4 regions of the Effusibacillus consociatus genome follow, and region 4 is predicted to be linked to each of the others. Evidence: riboswitches for the same ligand, from Rfam matches in the RefSeq annotation. Region 4 holds a riboswitch; each other region holds the start of a gene.
The links. A riboswitch is a leader RNA that binds a small molecule or an ion and turns the genes downstream of it on or off. The one in region 4 is predicted to bind S-adenosylmethionine.

Region 1 (5,219 bases), on a different contig from region 4:
TGGTAGATTCTCGAATGAATAATCGTTTCAGCGGATGGACGCAAACGGGTCGGTTCAATCGGTTTGCAGTCTTTATCAACCGCCAGAATATCCTCCAGCTGCAGATTCTCTTTATCCTTGCCGCTTGCAGTCACTCCAAACACCAACGGTTCATCGCTCAACTTGATCGACAGGTTCCCCGCCGTTGCAGGCAGCCACCCCTTCTGAGTGAAGTTGTCTGCAATCTCCTTTAATTCCTGTGCGATGCGAATCCGGTCTTCCTGAAAAAAAGTGTATTGGCTCATACGGACACCCCCTTTGTTTGCAATCGTTTGATAGAATCCATCACATCATAAAAATCTTGAAACGCTTCGTGCGGCAGCCCTTCTTCCCTGCATTTCTCAAGCAGCAGGGATCTTGCCAACACCACGTCGGCCAGTCGCGATGCTTTGAGATCGGTGATGCTGTCACCGATTACAACTCTTGTATATTGATCCGCCGGATAGTGCCTGAGAATCGACGGCTTGCACATTCCACAGCCCCCGTCGCATCGCTCATCACAACCATGCGGCCATAGAATTCGGATCGTCTCGCCTGAGAAGTCAGAACCGTTGCAGTAAATCTTGTTGATGTCCCCATAAGGAGCCAGGATCGGCCCGACAAAAAAGTCGATTCCCCCGCTCGTAACAAGAAACTGAATCCCATTCTCCCTGCAATAAGTTACAAATTCGGAAAAGCCTGCGCGAATTTTGACTGCGTCTTCCGCATACTTCACAAGCTCTTCGCGCTTGGCCGACGGAATCAGAGAGAACAGTTTCCCGACTCCTTCCTGCACAGGAATTCGCTGCGACAGAATGTCATCCTTAATCGTTTCCCATCCTTCAGGTGCAAACTTCTCCATCAGAGTCATGATCATGTCGCGCTCGGTAATGGTCCCGTCAAAATCGCAGAAAATCACAATCGGCTTCGCCACGATCATTTGCCTCCCCAAAGTTCAAGTGCTTTCGCCAATTCTGCACTGTCTTTGGCTGCATCCTCGAGAGTTCGTCCCTGAATCACCGCATCGATCGCCGCGACAAAAGCCCGACCGCCAGCAGCAGATCCTCCCGGATGGCCATGAATGCCGCCGCCCGCATTGATCACCTGGTCATTCCCCAGATCATTGTAAAGTTGTGGAACCAATCCCGGATGAATACCGGCAGACGGAACCGGGAACGCCGGTTTGAGTACTTCCTTCGGCTTTCTGAGTTCCTCTGCGATCGCAAGAGTTTCCGCACGTTCCATGGCTACCGATCCATACGGGGACGGATACAGGACCAAATCGGCACCGGCAAGCCGCATCAATTTTCCCAATACAACCGGTGCACTGATCCCATATTGAGGAGACGGATAGAGAGCTCCCGCCAACGCCGGATGGGCCATGATCGGAACATTTACTTCCGGATCTGCCGCCAGTCGGTGCAGGACATCGTAACCGTATGCCAGAACGTTCAACAGGAGAGCATTTGCGCCCGCTTGAACCGCCCGCTTCGCCTTATCGACAATTTCCGTTACCGGTGCCGTCAGGTTCGCCGCATAGAGCACCTTTTTTCCTGTTTCTGCCGAGGCACGATCAGCCGCTTTCAAGCACGCTTCAATCCGCTTTTCAAACGGAGCATACGTATCATCAAAGAAAATTTCATCATCCTTCACCAGATCGACTCCGCCCAGTGCCTGCTGGTAAAACAGTTCGGCCAATGTGTCCGTGTCGTATCCGATGCACGATTTGAAAATCGACATCAGGAGCGGACGGTTCTGTACTCCCAACCGATTCCGAACCCCTTCAATGCCAAACTTCGGCCCCGGGAAGTTCTTCGTGAACTCTGCCGGAAAATCCAAATCGATTAATTTGATCGCCCCGTCCATCGACAGCTTTCCGAAAACGGAAGTAAGAACCGCAGGAAGATCCGGTGTGAAATTGATTGTCGGATAGGCAATTTTAAGCAGCGCTTTGACAGTCCCCTGTTCATCGGAACCCAATTCTTGTACTGAAACTACATGCCCCAGGTGCTTCTTCATCCGCTCCTGCCGTTCTGCGGGCAAATCGGTCCAGGAGCCAACCGTCAGTCCCACTGCTATACCTTGGGCTTTTTTATGAAAATCGCCCCCGCGTCCATGAACCAGATACGTGGCAACAATATAATCTTCTAGTTGCAGGTTACTCAAAATTGCTACCCCCTTTAAAACACAAACGCCTCTTTTCCTTTAAGAAAAAGAGGCGTACTCGAGAACAATTCCTCGCCTCTCATCTCTCAGAATCCATGATTCTGCAGGAGTTAGCACCATTGATACATCAAGTTGCGAATAGAACAGGAAAGCGTTCCATCACGGATGTATCCGGTTGCCGGGCATCATCGGGCCAGTCCCTCAGCCTGCTCTGGATAAGAGTCACATTTGTTGTGAAAATTTCAGTTAATTTTAAACTAGAGAAATCATACGACAGGTAATTCAAGATGTCAATAGACTTTTATTTGTTTCAGCCGTTCGACCGCTTCCCGCAATCGTTCTTCCGGTGCTAAAAGACCAACTCGCACGTACCCTTCTCCGCTTTTTCCAAATCCAATTCCGGGAGCCATTACAACATGGGCTTGATCCAGTACATAGTCTGCGAATTCAACAGCCCCCATGCCGTTCGGAATCGGTACCCATGTGAAGAAGGAGCCCTTTGGCGCCGGGCAATCCCAGCCAAGTTGCCGTAAGCCTCCCACAAACACATCGCGGCGGCTTTCATAGGTCGACACAAGTTGTCTAACGCAATCCTGCGAAGATCTCAAGGCGGTGATCGACGCCCGCTGGATCGCCGGGAAGAGGCTTACATAATAATGGTCTTGAATTAAATTAATCAATGATATCACATCTTTGTTTCCGAGCGCGAATCCAACCCGCCAGCCCGCCATATTATAGGTTTTGGACATGGTATAGAACTCTACCCCGACCTCTTTGGCACCGGGCACTTGCAGGAATGATACCGGCTTTTGTCCGTCAAAACCGATCGCACCATATGCAAAATCATGCGCTGCCACAATCCCGTTTTTTGCAGCAAATTCGACCGTATCCCGGAAAAATGATTCGCTTGCCGTAGCGGCAGTCGGGTTGTTCGGGTAATTTAGGAACATCAGCTTTGCCCGCTGCAGCGTTTCCTGGGACAACAAAGAATAATCCGGCAGAAACCCGTTTTCCCGCAAAAGCGGCATCATCACCATTTCGGCCCCGCTCATGGCAACACCCGACCAGTAGTCGGGATATCCCGGGTCGGGCACCAGGCACACATCGCCTTTATTTAAGAGACATTGGCTGATTTCGACCAGTCCGACTTTTCCTCCGAACAGAATGGCCACTTCCGAAGCCGGATCCAGATCCACATTATACTCCGCCTTATACCAGTCTGCGATTGCTTCCTTCAGTTCCGGGAGGCCCGAGAACGGAGAATAGCGATGAGTGAGCGGATCAAGAACCGCTTCCCGCATCGACTCGACAATATGTTGAGGTGTCGGTAAATCCGGGTTGCCCTGTCCCAAATTGATAACATCGTACCCTTTTGCTATATAGGAATTCGCTTTTCGCACAAGCGCCGAGAAAAATTGTTCCGGAAGCCGCCGCATCCGATCTGCCGGTTGCAAAATCATGAGGAGACCACCCTTCCTTAAAAACCCTTGCAAATAAAAAAATCATAAATCGATTCGACAAAAAAAACAAGCGGATATTTAACCCCGCTTGTTCAAGGTGCAAATCCAATTTTTGATATTTTTCTTTCCGCAGCCTCGGAAGACTCGGTGAAGGTGACAGCTTGTGGATCCGGTGTTTGCGGATGAGGGGTAGTTTCCCCTATCTCCGGCATATCGACCTGGGTAACTTCATCCGGCAGGTCGACCTGCGGTATTTCGGGAGTCTGCCTGTCCAATGCTTTTCCTCCTCCTGTCTGAATCTCCAACATGAGGATAGGATTCCCAAATGGCTGTGAATCTATAAACGGCCCCCAAAACTTTAGAACCGCAGCTTCCGCCGTCGAATCGCAACCGACTGTACAATCCCCATAATAATAAAGTTGGTCAACAAGGACGTACCTCCATAGGAAACGAATGGGAGCGTAATGCCTGTGGCGGGCATCACCGCAAGGTTCATCCCAATGTTTTCAAAGATCTGGAATCCAAACATCCCAATCGCGCCAGTTATAAAAAACGTACCAAACGCGTCAGGCGTGGAGGTTGCAATCTTGACCATCCGCTGCAGCATTATAAAGAAAAGGATAATCAACAGGGAGGTTCCAATAAACCCAAAGTCCTCTCCGATTGCGGAGAATATCATATCGGTTTGCTGTTCGGGAACGAATGCCCCCTGTGTTTGGGATCCACCGGTTAAACCTCGTCCCGGCAGACCTCCGTTTCCGATCGCTATGATCGCCTGATGCACCTGGTATCCCCATTCACCGGCTTTTTCCGGATCAATTACAACTTGAAAGCGAGCCTTTTGGTATTCCTTAAGCGGCAGCAAATCCACCACTTTTAGATACGTTTGCGGAAAAGCGTAGATCGCCACGAAATACAGAACAACAAATATACCGGCCAAGCTCCCGAACCAAATGAGCAGCTTCCGTTTCAAGAACAGTACCATCATTGCACTGAACAATCCGACCATGACCATTCCCTGGCCCAGATCGGGCTCCAGCATGATAAGAAACAGCGGGGCGAACCAGATGGCCGACACTCTCCAAAAATGCTTCAGCCGGAACTCTTCTTCCTTATCTTTCACCTTTGCCATATAAGCAGACATCCCCAAAATGGAAAACAGTTTTCCCAATTCGGAGGGCTGCAATTGGAATCCCGGAAACGGAATCCAACTTTTCTGTCCGTTAATTTCCGGCATAAACAGCACGATCACAAGCAGCAGCATGGTAATTCCATAACCGATCATCAACAGCCTGGTATTGGTAAACATGCGAAAATCAGTCAGTACCAGACCGAAAAAAACGGCAAAACCCAAGGTCTGCCAGATGATTTGCTTCTGGTAGTAGTCTCCCAACCCCGGACGTGTGATGGTTGAAGAGTATACCGCAAGGAAACTTATAACGGAAATGGCAACCAAAACAAAAAGCAGCACAAAATCAAAATCTCTGGCATGGCGCTTGAGCCAGTCGAGACTGACCAACATCTCCACCCGCTTTCTTTATCTTTAACGACATTATTATATACGATACGACATGT
Region 2 (5,219 bases), on a different contig from region 4:
GCTTCCTTAATCACCATCTGGGTCTGAGTCAATACGTTTAATGACTCTCCTTGATTTTTCGTGTTTGTCCGGTTACTCATTCTTAAACCACCTTTAATAGCAAATCAAATGAAGACATGCAAGGATAGTATAACCTGACCCTATTCATTTAGGAAAGCACGTCTTGACCAAAAGTTCAATGTTTCAAAGATGGATCTGGGATTTCTATATCATCCGGGTTGTCCTGTTCCACCAATGTATCGGGGTCTCCCTGTGCGGATTCAGATATCGCTCCTTCCAAGTCATCCGGGTTATCCGCTTTAATCAATGTTTCCTCTGACTCCGGTCTCATATGGACAGCTCCCTTTTTGTCGATGTACTTTTATATTCCCTTGAGAGCTTGTTCTATATCCTCGATCAGGTCTTCAGGACTTTCCAGCCCTGCCGAAAAGCGAAGCAATCCTCCGTTGATGCCTCTGATCAGACGTTCCGGTTCAGGCATCGCGGCATGAGACATTTTCACCGGATACGACAATATGGATTCCACGCCGCCAAGACTTACAGCAAACATGGGAAGCTGCAAATCTTTTACAAATCGGCGAACCGCTTCGGCATCATCCAGTTCAAATGACAATACCGCACCAGGACCGTCCGCTTGCTGCAAATGGATTTTACCGCCAGGGTGTTCATCCAGACCCGGGTAATACACTTTCTTGATTTTTGGGTGGGCAGCCAGGTAATTTGCAAGCACTCCCGCTGTTTGCTGACTTTGGGTCATCCTGACGGGGAGGGTTTTAATGCCTCGCATGAGCAGCCAACAATCCTGCGGCCCGAGTACTCCTCCGAAGCCATTCTGGATTAAATAAATTTCTTTGGCTAACGCCTCATCCCGAACGGTGACGAGTCCCGCAACAACGTCAGAGTGACCTCCCAAAAATTTGGTCCCTGAATGAACCACCACATCAATGCCTGATTCGTGAGGCCGCTGCAAGAAAGGGGACATGAAAGTATTATCAACAACTGTGATAACCCCTTTTCTTTTTGCGATTTCGGCTGCTCCCTTTAAATCAATAATCTTCAGGGTTGGATTTGAAGGCGTTTCTAAAAGAAGCATTTTTGTCTCAGGGCGGATCGCAGAATCAATTTTGTCCAAGTCGGAAGCATCCACAAAAGCAGTTTGAATCCCCAAACGGGAAAACACACGGGTCAGCGCCCGAAAACTTCCGCCGTAAATGTCTTCACAAGCAACAACATGCGATCCGGAGGACAAGGTCAGCAATACTCCCGTGATTGCAGCCATGCCGGATGCAAACGCAAACCCGTAGTTTGCTCCTTCGAGTTCCGCGATAATATGTTCCAGCGCTTTTCGGGTAGGATTACCCGAACGGGCGTAATCGAACTCCTGGGTTGAATCAAATTCCTCCTGATGAAAGGTAGAAGCTTGGTAGATCGGAACACTGGAGGCGCCGGTTATCGGATCGACCTCTACCCCGGTATGAAGAGCTTTCGTCTGAAATTTCATTTTGACACCGCCCCAACCTTGGCCGCCTCTAAAGCTTGAGCCAGATCCTCAATGATATCCTGGTAGTGTTCAATACCAACCGAAAAGCGCAGAAGTCTGTCTGTTACTCCATAAGCCTCCCGTACTTCTTTCGGAATATCAAAATGGGTCTGTCTTGCCGGATAGGTGATTAACGATTCCACGCCCCCAAGACTTTCGGCAAAAGTAATCATTTTCACACTTGCCAAAATCGGCTCGATCATATTTTCGTCTGCCACTTCAAATGACAGCATGCCGCTGTATCCTGCAGCTTGTTTTTCATGAACCTCTTTGCCTTCATGATCGGTTAGGCCCGGAAAATACACCTTTGTTACCTGCGGGTGCTTAACGAGCCATGCTGCAACCAGCTGGGCATTCTCCTGGTGTTTCTCCATCCGAAGAGCCAAAGTTTTCATCCCACGAATCATCAACCAGCAATCTTGCGGTCCCAACACTGCCCCAATCGAGTTTTGCAAAAAGAATAATTTCTCGCCCAGTTCTTCATCCTTAACCACGATTAATCCACACAACACGTCGTTATGACCACCAAGATATTTGGTTCCCGAGTGAAGTACGATATCTGCGCCAAGGTCCAGCGGACGCTGGAAATAAGGGGTCATAAACGTATTGTCCACAATCGTCAGCAGACCGTATTTTTTCGCAATGGCGGCACAGCCCTTTATATCAGTGATCTTCATTGTCGGATTGGTCGGAGTCTCGATAAAAATCGCTTTCGTGTTCGGCTGCACAGCCGCTTCCACAGCCGCCAAGTCCCCGGAATCCAGATAGGTGGTGGTGATGCCTTTTCTTCGCAAAATTTGTTCCAACAATCGATACGTACCACCGTACAAGTCATTGGATGCAATCAAATGATCCCCGGGCTCAAATATTTCAAACAAACAGCCGATTGCAGCCATCCCGGAAGCAAACGCAAACCCTCTGGTGCCGTTCTCCAAGTCGGCAATCGTATCCTCCAGCACTTTTCGCGTCGGGTTTAAAGTTCGTGTATAATCGAAACCTGTACTTTGCCCCAAAGCGGGATGAGAAAATGTGGTGGAATGATGAATCGGCAGTGATACTGCTCCTGTGCGCGGATCTTGACGATTCCCTGCTTGCGCCAAACGTGTCTCAATTTTCATCGTGATCTCCTCCTGACTTAAAAAAGGCCTTTCTCTAAAGAGAAAGACCTTGTGAATTTCCGAAGTCCTCCTCTTATCTGTCAGGTACTACCTGCAGGAATTAGCACCACAAATCTTAAACAAGATTCAGGTTGCCGGGCTTCATCGGGCCAGTCCCTCCGCCAGCTCTGGATAAGAGTCAAAATAATTCAGTTCTTTGGTTCTTGGATACACTGTACAACCTTTGGGCCAGCTCGTCAAGAGTGGATTAACAACAACTGCCTGCAATCGGAGTCTGATTCATGGATACACTACTTGTACACTGAGGAAAGGACTGAACGGAATGGCGCAATCAACCTCTACCAGTTCCAAAGTTTCGGTTCTGCCGCTCATCGCTCTCGGAAGCGTTCCGCTTATCATGGTGTTGGGCAATTCGATGCTGATCCCCATTCTGCCGACTATGCAGGAACAGCTTGATATATCCAAATTTCAAGCAAGTTTGGTTATCACACTGTTTTCGGTTCCGGCGGGAATCATAATCCCTCTGGCCGGTTTCCTTTCGGATCGGTTTAACCGCAAGATCGTGATTATTCCCGCATTACTTTTGTATGCTCTTGGTGGTCTCATATCCGGCCTGGCAGCTTTCATGCTGGCGAAGCCCTATGCAATCATCATGGCTGGTCGAGTTCTGCAGGGGATTGGTGCTGCCGGAACGGCACCGATTGCGATGGCTCTGGCGGGAGATATTTTCAAAGGAGGTGCCCGCAGTCAAGCCCTTGGATTAATAGAGGCTTCCAACGGGCTGGGTAAAGTCCTGAGTCCGATTTTAGGTGTATTGATTGCAATGATTGTTTGGTACGGCGCCTTTTTGGCTTTCCCTGTTTTATGTATTCCGGCAGCGCTTGCAATCTGGTATTTCATAAAGGAACCGAAGAAAACGGGAGAAAGTCAAAAAATACCGGAATACTTACAATCACTAAAAAAAATTTTTAAGCGGGAATGGAAATGGCTGCTCACAGCTTACTTTGCGGGTGCAAGCTCGCTTTTCATTCTGTTTGGGGTTCTCTTTTACTTGTCTCAGATTTTGGAAGAAACATACAAAATTGATGGACTGTTGAAGGGCGGAATATTAGCAATTCCTTTGCTCGCGATGTCCTTGAGCTCTTATATCACCGGATCCAACATTAAAAAGAAAAAAGGGTTAATGAAGACGCTGATTATCGTCGGGATGATCCTCGTCGCCGTTTCCCTGGGTTCCGGTTCCTTTGTCAGAAATACTTACCTGCTGCTGGCCCTGCTTGTGATCAGCGGAATCGGAACCGGTCTGGTATTGCCCTGTTTAAATATGCTGATCACCTCTGCCGTGAGTATGGAGGAACGTGGGATCGTTACCTCTTTTTACGGATCGGTCAGATTTCTCGGAGTCGCTATTGGTCCGCCTGTTTTTACCTGGTTAATGGGACTTTCAACTGCTGCAATGTTTCTTTCGGTAGCAGGTCTCGCCCTTCTTTCCACAGCGTTATCCACCTGGCTTATCCGTGTTCCCGGCAACGATGCCCCATCCCCGCCAGCACCCGGCACTCTTCCCTTCGAAACCCTCCGAAAACTTCTGGCAAAAAGAAAAGCACGGGCTTAACACCCACGCCCGTTTTTCGCATACGATATTGGAGCCCAGTTTCCATTGTTGTGTCAAGGTTACCAAACCCTTAAGGAATTTGACTTGCACGAGGGGAAAGGAGTTTTTTGATCATGACCGAATTTTTACCGCAAAGACCGTGGAATACGATTATAAGTGATCCGCTGCCCGGCCGTTTTTCCAAACCACGAACTTGCGGTTTAAGTATGCTGATTGACAAGGGACTAGGAATTCGTGAAACATTGGATCTTGTAGAAATGGCCGGCCCCTATATCGATTTCCTGAAACTAGGCTTTGGAACCGCCATGCTGTACTCGAAATCCATACTGCAAAATAAAATTAACATATTGCGCGAACACGACATTCAAATCTATCCGGGCGGTACTCTCCTTGAGGCAGCAGTGCTGCAGGGGTGTTGGCAGGAATTTATGCGAAGCGCCAAAAAAATTGGATTTTCAGCCATTGAAATTTCTGATGGAACCATCACTCTTGACAGAAAACTTCGCCGGGAACTGATTCAAGAGGCCAGAAACATGGGATTCGTGGTTCTGAGTGAAGTAGGAAAGAAAGAAACGAATGTACACTTGCCAATCGAAGAACAATTGGAAACGATTGAACAGGATCTCGAAGCAGGCGCGTTTAAGGTGATTATAGAAGGACGCGAGTCCGGCAAATCCGTAGGTGTGTATGAAGCGAACGGTTCGATCAGGAAAGATGATGTTGACCAGCTTCTCGAACAACTCAAGTCGATCGACTCATTAATCTGGGAAGCACCTTTAAAATCTCAGCAGGAGGAACTGATTTCGAGATTCGGCTCCAATGTGAACCTGGGAAATCTCGCCCCATCGGAAATTATTTCCGTCGAATGTTTGCGGCGGGGGCTTCGCAGCGATACTCTCCGGTTAACGAACAACCCTTTGTATCCTCCCGTGATGATTGTTGAGTG
Region 3 (5,219 bases), on a different contig from region 4:
CTTTTTGCTTTGACCTTAGCATGATCGGCGAGTTATCGATAAAACTAAACAACAAGATGATATGACAGATTGGAGTGGAGAGTGTGGCATTAACCGTTCAAAAGTTTGGGGGAAGTTCTGTTGCAAGTCCCGAGCACATTCAACGAGTCGCCCGACGTGTAGCGGATACTGTGGATCAAGGGAATTCCTGCGTTGTGGTCGTATCTGCAATGGGGGACACGACTGATGATTTGATCGATCTTGCATGCAAGGTGTCCTCGAAACGGCCTGCCCGTGAAATGGATATGCTTTTGACAACAGGAGAACAGATTTCCATCGCATTGTTGGCGATGGCTTTGCAGGACCTTGGAAAAGACAGTGTATCGTTTACCGGATGGCAAGCCGGAATTCGTACGGAAGCGGTGCACAGCAAAGCGAGAATTACCGACATGGATCCGTCAAGAATTTTCGCCGAGTTGGAAGAAGGGAAAATTGTCGTGGTTGCCGGCTTCCAGGGGGTTTCTGAAGACGGAGACATTACGACACTTGGTCGCGGTGGTTCGGATACAACCGCAGTCGCGTTAGCAGCTGCTCTGAAAGCGGACTTATGCGAGATTTACACCGATGTAGAGGGTGTGTACTCAACCGATCCGCGCGTTGTAAAGTTTGCTCGCAAGATTCCTGAAATCTCGTATGACGAGATGCTGGAGTTGGCCAACCTGGGGGCGGCAGTACTTCATCCGCGTGCAGTTGAATATGCGAAACAATACAACGTACCGTTAATGGTTCGTTCCAGTTTTAAATCAAATCCGGGAACACTCGTGAAAGAGGAGGCACTTATGGAAAAAGGGATTATTGTACGAGGTATCGCACATGATTTGAACGTGGCCAAGGTAGCGCTTGTTGGCGTGCCAAACCGAAATGACAACCTGCAGGCTGTGTTCCAGACGCTTGCGAAAGAAAATATTAACGTCGATATTATCGTACAAAGCGTTGTCCATAATGATCGCAGCGACATTTCGTTTACCGTGGCGAAGGACGATTTGCACCGTACAATTGAAGTTCTGACCCAACTGAAAACTCGTCTTGGCGCCAATGAAATCGTTTGTGAGGAAGAACTGGCGAAAGTGTCGATTGTAGGAGCGGGAATGATCAGCAATCCGGGCGTGGCTGCTCAGATGTTCCAGGTTCTCTCGGAGAACGGAATGTTCATTAAGATGGTGAGCACGTCCGAAATCAAAGTGTCCTGTGTTATCGACGCTTCCGATGTTCATAAAGCGGTTCGGGTACTGCATACCGCGTTCGGTCTTGATGCCGTAGAGGCGGCTGCTGTGGCAAAATAACAGTCGGTCAAATATTCTTGACGATTGATTATCCCCGTGATAAACTCTTTTCAACGATTCAAGTGAATAGTGCGTGATGAAACTCTTATCCAGAGTGGCGGAGGGACTGGCCCGATGAAGCCCGGCAACCGGAATCCTGCACCTTTTTTCAGGTGGGATTCTTGGTGCCAATTCCTGCAGAATCATTTGATTCTGATAGATAAGAGGCGGCGATCGATTTATGTGACCCCCTCTTAGTTGAGTGGGGTCTTTCGTTTTTTCTCCGACGATTGCCGTCTTTTGAATGGGAGTCAATCCTGGCGTCACTTTTCCATAGGTGAGGTGTGAGCGAGCGCATGGCGGTACGAATTGAAGACGTGGTACGAAAAGAATATAAGCTGCCCGATCTGGTACTTCAGAGTGGGCGGGAATTAACAGATGCAACGCTTGTCTACGAGACATTCGGCACGTTGAATTCTGCCAAAGACAATGCGATTTTGGTCTGCCATGCATTGACCGGAGATTCCCATGCGGGGTCTACGGCAGGCTACCCCGGTTGGTGGGACGGACTTATCGGACCGGGAAAAGCGCTTGATACCAATCGCTATTTTGTTATTTGTGCAAATGTGCTGGGCGGGTGTTCCGGCTCGACTGGCCCGGGATCGATCAATCCGCTTGATGGCCGTCCCTATGGCATGCGTTTCCCGATAGTCACCATTCGCGATATGGTGCAAGCGCAATATCATTTGGTCAAAAGCCTGGAAATCGACCGTCTGTATGCTGTCATTGGGGGATCCATGGGAGGAATGCAGGTTTTCGAATGGGCGGTAACCTACCCGGAAATGATGGAAACGTATATTCCGATCGCCACGTGCGGCCGATTTTCTGCAATGGGAATCTCCTTTAACAATGTCGCGCGACAGGCAATTTATAATGACCCGGCTTGGTGCAACGGGAATTATTACGGAAGAACATTTCCGCAAAAAGGTCTCAATCTTGCCCGGCGGCTCGGAATGATTACGTATCGAAGCTTTGAGTTGTACGAGGAGCGGTTCGGACACTCCATGGTTCCAATCGACGATCCGTTTGTTATGGAATCCGAGTTTCAGGTGGAAAAGTACTTAAACTACCAAGGTGATAAATTGGTTCAAAGATTCGATGCCAATTCGTACCTTTATCTGCTGAAATCGATGGATTTGCACGATGTATCGCGCGGACGCGGAAGCTATTCACATGTGTTGGACCGAATTAACGCCCGCGGGTTGATGATTGGAATTGATTCCGACTTTTTATTCCCTGCCGGTGAACTTCTGGACACTGCCGAATTGCTGCGGGCAAAGGGAAAAGAAGTCGTCTACCGTGAGATGAAGACCATTCACGGGCATGATGCGTTTTTGATCGAGTTTGAAATCATGAACGAATGGGTAGGGGAGTTTTTGGAAAACGGAGGGAAAACAAAATGAACAGACAACAGAGAACGGTGCGGGTGGGCCTCCTGGGTTTGGGAACCGTAGGATCGGGAGTTTTGAAAGCGTTAAGCCAAAACGGGGAATCGATTGCGGAGCGAACGGGCTGCAGGATTGAGATCCCGTATATTTTGGTGCGAAATCCAGAGAAAAAACGAAATGTGGAAGTGGCCCGGGAACAGATCATCACGGATCCGGATCTGATTCTTACCTCTCCGGATATTCCAATCATTATTGAAGTGATGGGAGGACTGGAACCTGCCCGTACCATTATTTTAAAGTCTTTGCGGTCGGGAAAGCATGTAATCACCGCGAATAAGGAACTGCTTGCAAAGCACGGGGCAGAGCTGCTGCAAACGGCGGAAGAAGCGGGAGTTCAACTTTTGTTTGAAGCGAGTGTGGCGGGAGGAATCCCTGTGATTCGCTTTCTCCAAGGATATTTAACCGCCAATCGTGTCCAGGAAGTATCCGGGATTCTCAACGGAACGACAAACTATATTCTCACGAAAATGGAACAAACGGGGCAATCTTTTGGTGAAGTCTTGGTGCAGGCGCAGGAACTTGGATACGCGGAAGCGGATCCTACAAGCGACGTGGAAGGTTTTGATGCGGCTTATAAGCTGGCAATCCTGACCAATCTCGCGTTTGATGTAAAGGTTCCCGTCCATGATATACCGAGAGAAGGAATTACCCGCCTTCAGCCTTTAGATTTGCAGTGGGCCCGCGAGTTTGGTTATGTTATTAAACTGCTCGGGCGCTCTCGCAGAACGGAGCAGGGAATTGAGCTGTCCGTCGGACCTCGATTGCTGCCGCTGACCCATCCGCTCGCGCGGGTGAATGATGTTTTTAATGCAGTAATGATTTCGAGTGATGTGGTGGGAGACCTGACTTTCATCGGAAAAGGGGCCGGGGAATATCCAACGGCGAGTGCGGTGTTGGAGGATTTAATGGCTCTTCTGCAAAACTCGGGAAATGTCCTGAGGTCTTCCAGTTGGAATACCCCGCTGCAGCAGTTTGAGGGGCGGACAGAAGTTCAAAACAATTTGGTGCGCTTGGACTGTACACGAGAATCAGCGGCTCAAACGGAGCAAGTGTTTACCCACTTTGTCGAAAAATTGGGAGGAGCGATTCTAAAGAAAGTTCGAGCATCCCACGGGCAGGAAGTTGTTCTTGGATATGTGACAGCCGGTGTTTCCGGGTATGTGATCGAGGAGTTCTTAAAGCAGCAAATTGCCGATTCTTTCTCTCAGCTTGTGATTCCATGCCTTGCGGAAGGCGAAGCGAACGTTGGACACGAATTGTCCCAAAACTCAAAGGAAAGTGAATTATTCATGCCTCAAAGCGTTTGATTTTGGGAAAAATACTCTTGTAATATTCTTGACACATTATTGATAAAGTGCGACAATTTTCGATAGAGTGAATGGCTATTCAGAGAAGCTTCTAAGCAGCACGCTTCCAAAGAAATGCGTGTGCGGAGGAAGTTTTTCCGACTGTCGGAAAGAATAAGATGTGGTTACTAAAGATACCACGTTTTATTCTTTCCTGGGCAGACAGGAAAGAACGGTAACCGAGGGGATCGGTTACCCTTCTTTTCGTAATCAACTTTATCTGTTTTTTTACATAAAGGGGGCGCAAAAAAAAAACTACAAAGAGAGAAGTCTCACCAGCATGTGAAAGAAAGCGCATGCAGTAGGACGGACGCCTGAAAGGCGATTCTAGAAGGGAGGACCAGACTCAAGTGGCACAACAACAAAAAGATTTTTGGTTTCGACGTCTGCATTCTTTGACAGGAGTATTGCCTGTAGGTCTTTTCTTGGTTTTTCACCTGTTTACCAATGCGAAAGCAACGAAAGGCGCGGAGCATTATAACGAAGCGGTATTGGGAATCCAAGGCTTGCCGTTTTTGGGGGTAATCGAGTTTTTATTTATCTTTTTACCGCTTTTGTACCACGGTGTTTACGGTATGTACATCGCAATGACTTCCGGATATAACAGTGGACAGTTTTCTTGGTTCCGCAACCAGATGTTTGTCTGGCAGCGCATCACAGGGGTTATTACATTTATCTTTGTCGTGTGGCATTTGTGGACAACCCGTTTCAGCGGTGAGAATCCTGATTTCAACATGGTCTCGCTTCTGATTGCAGACCCGATCGCTTTCTGGTTTATGATTATCGGAGTAGTAGCAGCGGCATTCCACTTTGCAAACGGTCTTTGGGGCTTCCTGATCCATTGGGGAGTAACGATAGGTCCTCGCTCACAGCGTATGTCCGCATATGTAATGGGCGGCATATGGCTAGCTATTTCATTTCTGGGAGTAAGCGCTCTCTGGGCGTTTAAGTATCCTGGGGCGTAAAGGGAGGGGACTGAATCATGAGTCAACGTATTATTGTTGTTGGTGGCGGATTGGCCGGCCTCATGGCCACAATCAAATCTGCCGAAGCCGGTATTCCTG
Region 4 (5,219 bases):
TGGATTTCTTGTACACCCGGAAGATGTTACGGATGTAGCAAAAAAATTTCCATCCCTGCAAAATTGGCCGCCTGCCTTATTGGAGCGGATTATGCGATTTGCCCCGCCACTCCAGGTGGATCATTTACGCGCGATTCGGTCGGAGCATAACGAAGTGGAAGGGTGGTTCGTAGCCACTACGCTAACTGCCAAACAAATGCTTGAACTTCCGCTGCCTACCGTATTGAACAAGATTATTCGGGCAGGAAAGCGGGCGGAACGTGCGGGTGCCAAAATACTGGGTCTGGGAGCGTTCACATCGGTGGTTGGGGATGCGGGAATTACAATTGCCAAGCATCTGCGTATACCGGTTACCACGGGGAACAGCTATACGGTGGCCACCGCGATCCAAGCGATTCGTCAGGCGGCTGTATTAATGGACATTGAGCCGAAAGAGTCACACTTGACAGTGATCGGCGCAACCGGAGCGATCGGTTCGATCTGCGCAAGATTGTTGGCCCCTCACGTGGGAAGTTTAACAATTGCTGCCAGGGACGAATCCAAGCTGGAGCATCTTGCGGGAATCATTATGAGCGAGTCGGGCAAGATGGTTGATATTTCAACGGATGTCCGTCATGCGGTGCGGAAATCGGAATTGGTGGTAACTGTATCGGGAAGTGCGGACACGATTTTGTATCCGGAAGATTTGAAGGCAGGAGCGGTGGTTTGTGATGTTGCCCGTCCGCGCGATGTGGCGAAGGCAGTAGCGGAGAAACGGCCCGATGTGCTGGTGATAGAAGGCGGCCTTGTGGAAATTCCGGGTGAATATCAATCAGGGTTTCGATTTGGTCTGCCAAAAGGTGTTGTCTATGCATGCATGGCAGAAACAATGCTGCTCGCACTCGAGAAGCGGTATGAATGTTTTACTCTGGGACGCAACATAAGGGTCGAACAAGTGCGGCAAATCGACGAAATGGCTCGAAAACACGGGTTTAAACTGGCAGGCTTCCGTTCGTTTGACAAGCAATTGACACCGGACATGATTCGTACCATTCGTAAAGTATCAACATCTTTTTTACCGAAGAAGGAGGAAGTCAGACCGATAACCAACTTATAACAATCTTTGAAGAAAATAATTGACATGAAATAATAATTAAGATATATTGTTGAGGCGGGATTCGGGGAAAATTTTCAAGGAACTTTTCGATGAGGAACCTACTATGGGTGTGAGCTCATTTTCATTAGTAAGTCATGGCTTAAGTCATGGCCGGTTAAGTAAGCACAGTGCAACAGGTAGGACGGCGCTATTGGCCGTCACGCTCGATGGCGTAGGTGGGGCTGTCGGGTTCAATAAAAAGCATCCGTCTGCTGAGGGTAGACGGATGCTTTTTGATCTTGTGGGACAAACATTGATTGACATTCTGCTCTTTAGTTGGTATGATTTCAGCAATAATCTGATTTAATCGGAAAAATTGCATAAAGCTCTTATCCAGAGAGGTGGAGGGACTGGCCCTGCGAAACCTCGGCAACCGGTATCACATCATTTGTGATACAAGGTGCTAACTCCAGCAAAACGCTTCGGAACGGGCGTTTTGGCAGATAAGAGAGGAATCGTGAGCGAATCTAAATTTGCAATCCATCCTCTTCTTGGTGCCGAGAAGAGGTTTTTTATTTCCTGAGCGTTAGAACAAAGGAAAGGCGGTAAGGCGATGAATCGGCAGGCAGAATTTAAAGCGCGTTTGCGTTCGGATGTTTTGGTGGGTGACGGGGCGATCGCAACGCTTTTTTACCAACAAGGGTATACGGCGGGTTCCTCAACGGAACTGTTGTGTCTGTCCAATCCGGAATGGGTTCGACAGGTTCATCAGGCATACTTGGAGGCGGGGGCCCGAGTGATCGAGACCAACTCTTATGCCGCGAACCGGGAGGCCTTATCACGGTATGGGCTGGAGAGCAAAACGTCCGAAATCAATCGGGCTGCGGTTAAGATTGCGCGGGAAGCTTTGGAGCAATCGGAAAAAGACGCTTTTGTAATCGGCAGCATTGGTTCTATAACGGCCGGGCGGGTACTCAGTAAACCCTTGGATCAGTATCGGGACGTGTTTGAGGAGCAGGCAGCAGCTCTGTTGGACGAAGGTGTGGATGGCATCATGCTGGAAACCTTCTATGATGTGGAAGAACTGCTGCTGGCTTTAGATGTGATCCGTCCCTTAACACAAGTTTCCGGCACGCCGATTCTCACTCAATTAGCGCTGTTGGAAGTCGGACGCACGCGAGACGGGTACGACCTTTCCAACGCATTCTTACAATTACAAAAAGCCGGCGCGGACGTAGTGGGTTTAAACTGCAGGTTAGGTCCTATTGAGATTCTGCGTTCCCTGGAAAAAACTGTAGTGCCGGACGGTCTGTCTCTGTCAGCATATCCGAACGCGGGGCGACCGGCTTTAGTGGATGGCGAATATGCGTTTAAGTCGAATGCGCAATATTTTGGTGAAACCGCAGTAAAGCTTTTGCAGCAAGGCGTAGGGCTAATCGGCGGGTGCTGCGGCACAACGCCCGAACATATTCGAGCGATTGCAAAAGCTGTCGCGGGCCGTCAGCGGGTCAACCGGCAAAATCCAACTCCCGAAGTTCATGTAACTGTTTTGGAAAAGGAACCAAACTTAACCCCGCCAAACGAGCCGACGGTTGTGGATTTGGTAAAGCAGCGTCATACTGTGATTGTCGAATATGACACGCCTCGCGATCTTGATATCGAAAAGTTTATCCAAGGCAGTATTGCTCTGCGAAAGGCGGGAGCCGACGCAATCACGATGGCAGATAACTCGCTGGCTACCGCGAGAATGAGCAACATGGCACTTGGAGCGATCATCAAGCGTGAACTGGGTATCGAACCACTCGTGCATGTGGCGTGTCGGGACCGGAACTTGATCGGTCAGCAGTCCCATCTAATGGGCTTGCATGCACTCGGGATGAATCAAATTCTCGTTATTACGGGGGATCCGGCGCGAGTAGGAGACTTGCCGGGAGCGAGTTCGGTTTTTGATGTCTCTTCCTTTGAGCTGATTCGAATGGTGAAGCAATTAAATGAGGGGATCGCCTTTTCGGGACGACGGATGAAAAATAAGGCTCAGTTTGTAGTAGGGGCGGCATTTAATCCACACGTTCGTCATCTGGATAAAGCTGTGGAACGTCTCGAGCGGAAAGTTGAGGCAGGAGCCGATTTCATCATGACCCAACCGGTATATGACGTGGAGACCTTGGTAGCGATTCACGATGCGACCCGCCACATCCCGGTTCCAATATTTATCGGTATCATGCCGCTGACAGGGCCGCGGAATGCAGAATTCTTGCATAATGAAGTCCCGGGCATCAAAATTGCACAATCTACGTTGGATCGCATTAAACGGTTTGATGGGGCTCGGGCAAGAGCGGAAGGCGTACAGATTTCAAAAGAATTAGTGGCCGAAGCGGTTAAGTATTTCAAGGGAATCTATCTGATTACACCATTCCACTTTTATGAAATGACAGTAGAACTGACTCAGTATGTGCATCAGTTGACACAGGTATCACGAAATGTTGTGGGTGAATAAAAAAACACAAGACAGACGGTTCGTTATTTGACGGCCGTCTTTCACTGCTGTGTCCATCGCGATTGGAATCGTGGCGGAAGAATTGTTTCCGTAGTATTGGATGGTACTGATCACCTTTTCTTGTTCGAAATCAAGGTTCTTTGCCACCGCCGGGAACTTATAAACGTTCCAAATGCTCGCCGTCAGTATGAAGAGACGAAAATAGAATTCCTTTGGATTCTGAGCTTTGACTTCGTGATACGACCCATGCCCCCGTGCCGTCGCCAAACAGAATGCAAGTGGATCGATCCCTATAATCTGTGAACGCTAGAGTAAATAATAACCTCCTATCCGTCGGATGGGAGGTTATTCATTCGTATGAGCTTGTCCCGGGGTGCCCGATGGTTTCATCCAGCAGATTCTTTGAGAAAAAAACTAGATTTATCAAATTTGAAGAGAAAAATCAAAAAAATGATGCAAACTGCCGGAAAAATTCTTCCAATGGCCCGATTTCGAGCGTTGAGAGTTTCCCCGGAAGTTCACTATATTAATAGCAAGATTTAGCACTCACCTCCATAGAGTGCTAACAACATGCAAAAGAAGCTTGTTCATATTTGAGATTTTTCTTTCCTCATGCGTTACATGGTGAAAAAAGATTTCTTCTATGATCATAGCTTCTTTTTTCATTGCAAGGGCAAAACCAATTCATTGATTGGAGGAGGACGATATTCAATGAAAGCACTGTTATTGGCGGGTGGTTTGGGCACCCGGCTCCGTCCGTTAACCGAGAATTTGCCCAAGCCGATGGCTCTGGTCGGCAACCGGCCCTGGCTGGAGCACCTGATTGTCAATTTTAAAAACCAGGGCATCCAGGACTTTGTTCTCGCGGTGAAACATTATTCGAACGAAATCAGAAATCATTTTGGAGATGGAAGATCCTGGGGAGTGAACATTGAATATGCGGTGGAAGAAACGCTGTTAGGCACTGCAGGCGCGATCAAAAACGCGGAAAATCTGCTTAGTGACCGTTTTTTGGTGGTCAATGCGGATATCATTCATGAAGTCTCGATCATGCCTCTGTTGGACTATCACATTCAGCATAAGGGGATTGTCACCATTGGGTTAACGGAGGTCGAGGACCCATCGCAATACGGTGTTGTAGAACAAAACGGATCGGGAAAGATCCTGCGTTTTGTTGAAAAGCCGAAAAGAGATGAGGCACCCTCAAGACGGGTCAATGCAGGGATCTACGTGATGGAGAAACAGGTGCTGGAGTGGATTCCCAAGAATACCGAGGTGTCCATTGAACGTGAGACGTTTCCCCTGCTCATCGAAAAGAACATCGGCGTGTATGGGACAACCATTCAGGGGTACTGGATGGACATGGGAACCAAAGACCGATACCGGAAACTGCATTGGGATCTCTTGGATCGAAAGTTTTCACTGCCGCTGCAAGAGAAGGAACAAGACTATGGAATCCGGATCGGAGAAGGGACGAAGATCGGATCGGGTGTCTTGTTTGTACCGCCGGTGTTGATCGGAAACGAGGTACATATTGGCGACCGCAGCGTGATCGGTCCCTATGCGGTGATTGGGGACCGCTGTGAGATTGGTCACCATGTTCGCTGTTCGGAAACGATTATGTGGAACGACTGTAAAGTACAAGAT

Region 1: another riboswitch for S-adenosylmethionine. It lies ahead of ACFO8Q_RS12295 (2,3-diketo-5-methylthiopentyl-1-phosphate enolase); the one in region 4 lies ahead of ACFO8Q_RS21200 (bifunctional homocysteine S-methyltransferase/methylenetetrahydrofolate reductase).
Region 2: another riboswitch for S-adenosylmethionine. It lies ahead of ACFO8Q_RS16045 (trans-sulfuration enzyme family protein); the one in region 4 lies ahead of ACFO8Q_RS21200 (bifunctional homocysteine S-methyltransferase/methylenetetrahydrofolate reductase).
Region 3: another riboswitch for S-adenosylmethionine. It lies ahead of metX (homoserine O-acetyltransferase MetX); the one in region 4 lies ahead of ACFO8Q_RS21200 (bifunctional homocysteine S-methyltransferase/methylenetetrahydrofolate reductase).

Annotation. Positions count from the first base shown of each region.
Region 1 is NZ_JBHSHC010000096.1:158,238-163,456, reverse strand. It holds gene ACFO8Q_RS12305 (methylthioribulose 1-phosphate dehydratase) at 1-284, opposite strand, end outside; gene ACFO8Q_RS12300 (2-hydroxy-3-keto-5-methylthiopentenyl-1-phosphate phosphatase) at 281-952, opposite strand; gene ACFO8Q_RS12295 (2,3-diketo-5-methylthiopentyl-1-phosphate enolase) at 955-2,184, opposite strand; SAM riboswitch class I at 2,261-2,406, opposite strand; gene ACFO8Q_RS12290 (pyridoxal phosphate-dependent aminotransferase) at 2,475-3,644, opposite strand; gene ACFO8Q_RS12285 (hypothetical protein) at 3,737-3,919, opposite strand; gene ACFO8Q_RS12280 (FtsW/RodA/SpoVE family cell cycle protein) at 4,003-5,166, opposite strand.
Region 2 is NZ_JBHSHC010000112.1:212,804-218,022, reverse strand. It holds gene ACFO8Q_RS16060 (Glu/Leu/Phe/Val family dehydrogenase) at 1-80, opposite strand, end outside; gene ACFO8Q_RS16055 (hypothetical protein) at 176-331, opposite strand; gene ACFO8Q_RS16050 (trans-sulfuration enzyme family protein) at 362-1,501, opposite strand; gene ACFO8Q_RS16045 (trans-sulfuration enzyme family protein) at 1,498-2,658, opposite strand; SAM riboswitch class I at 2,729-2,836, opposite strand; gene ACFO8Q_RS16040 (MFS transporter) at 2,981-4,273, shown strand; gene comA (phosphosulfolactate synthase) at 4,387-5,219, shown strand, end outside.
Region 3 is NZ_JBHSHC010000065.1:2,758-7,976, forward strand. It holds gene ACFO8Q_RS08970 (aspartate kinase) at 84-1,322, shown strand; SAM riboswitch class I at 1,405-1,528, shown strand; gene metX (homoserine O-acetyltransferase MetX) at 1,658-2,764, shown strand; gene ACFO8Q_RS08980 (homoserine dehydrogenase) at 2,761-4,116, shown strand; gene ACFO8Q_RS08985 (succinate dehydrogenase cytochrome b558 subunit) at 4,506-5,120, shown strand; gene sdhA (succinate dehydrogenase flavoprotein subunit) at 5,138-5,219, shown strand, end outside.
Region 4 is NZ_JBHSHC010000147.1:43,879-49,097, forward strand. It holds gene ACFO8Q_RS21190 (shikimate dehydrogenase) at 1-1,096, shown strand, start outside; gene ACFO8Q_RS21195 (hypothetical protein) at 1,287-1,442, shown strand; SAM riboswitch class I at 1,462-1,585, shown strand; gene ACFO8Q_RS21200 (bifunctional homocysteine S-methyltransferase/methylenetetrahydrofolate reductase) at 1,689-3,572, shown strand; gene ACFO8Q_RS21205 (3-oxoacyl-[acyl-carrier-protein] synthase III C-terminal domain-containing protein) at 3,549-3,719, opposite strand; gene ACFO8Q_RS21210 (hypothetical protein) at 3,730-3,921, opposite strand; gene ACFO8Q_RS21215 (sugar phosphate nucleotidyltransferase) at 4,284-5,219, shown strand, end outside.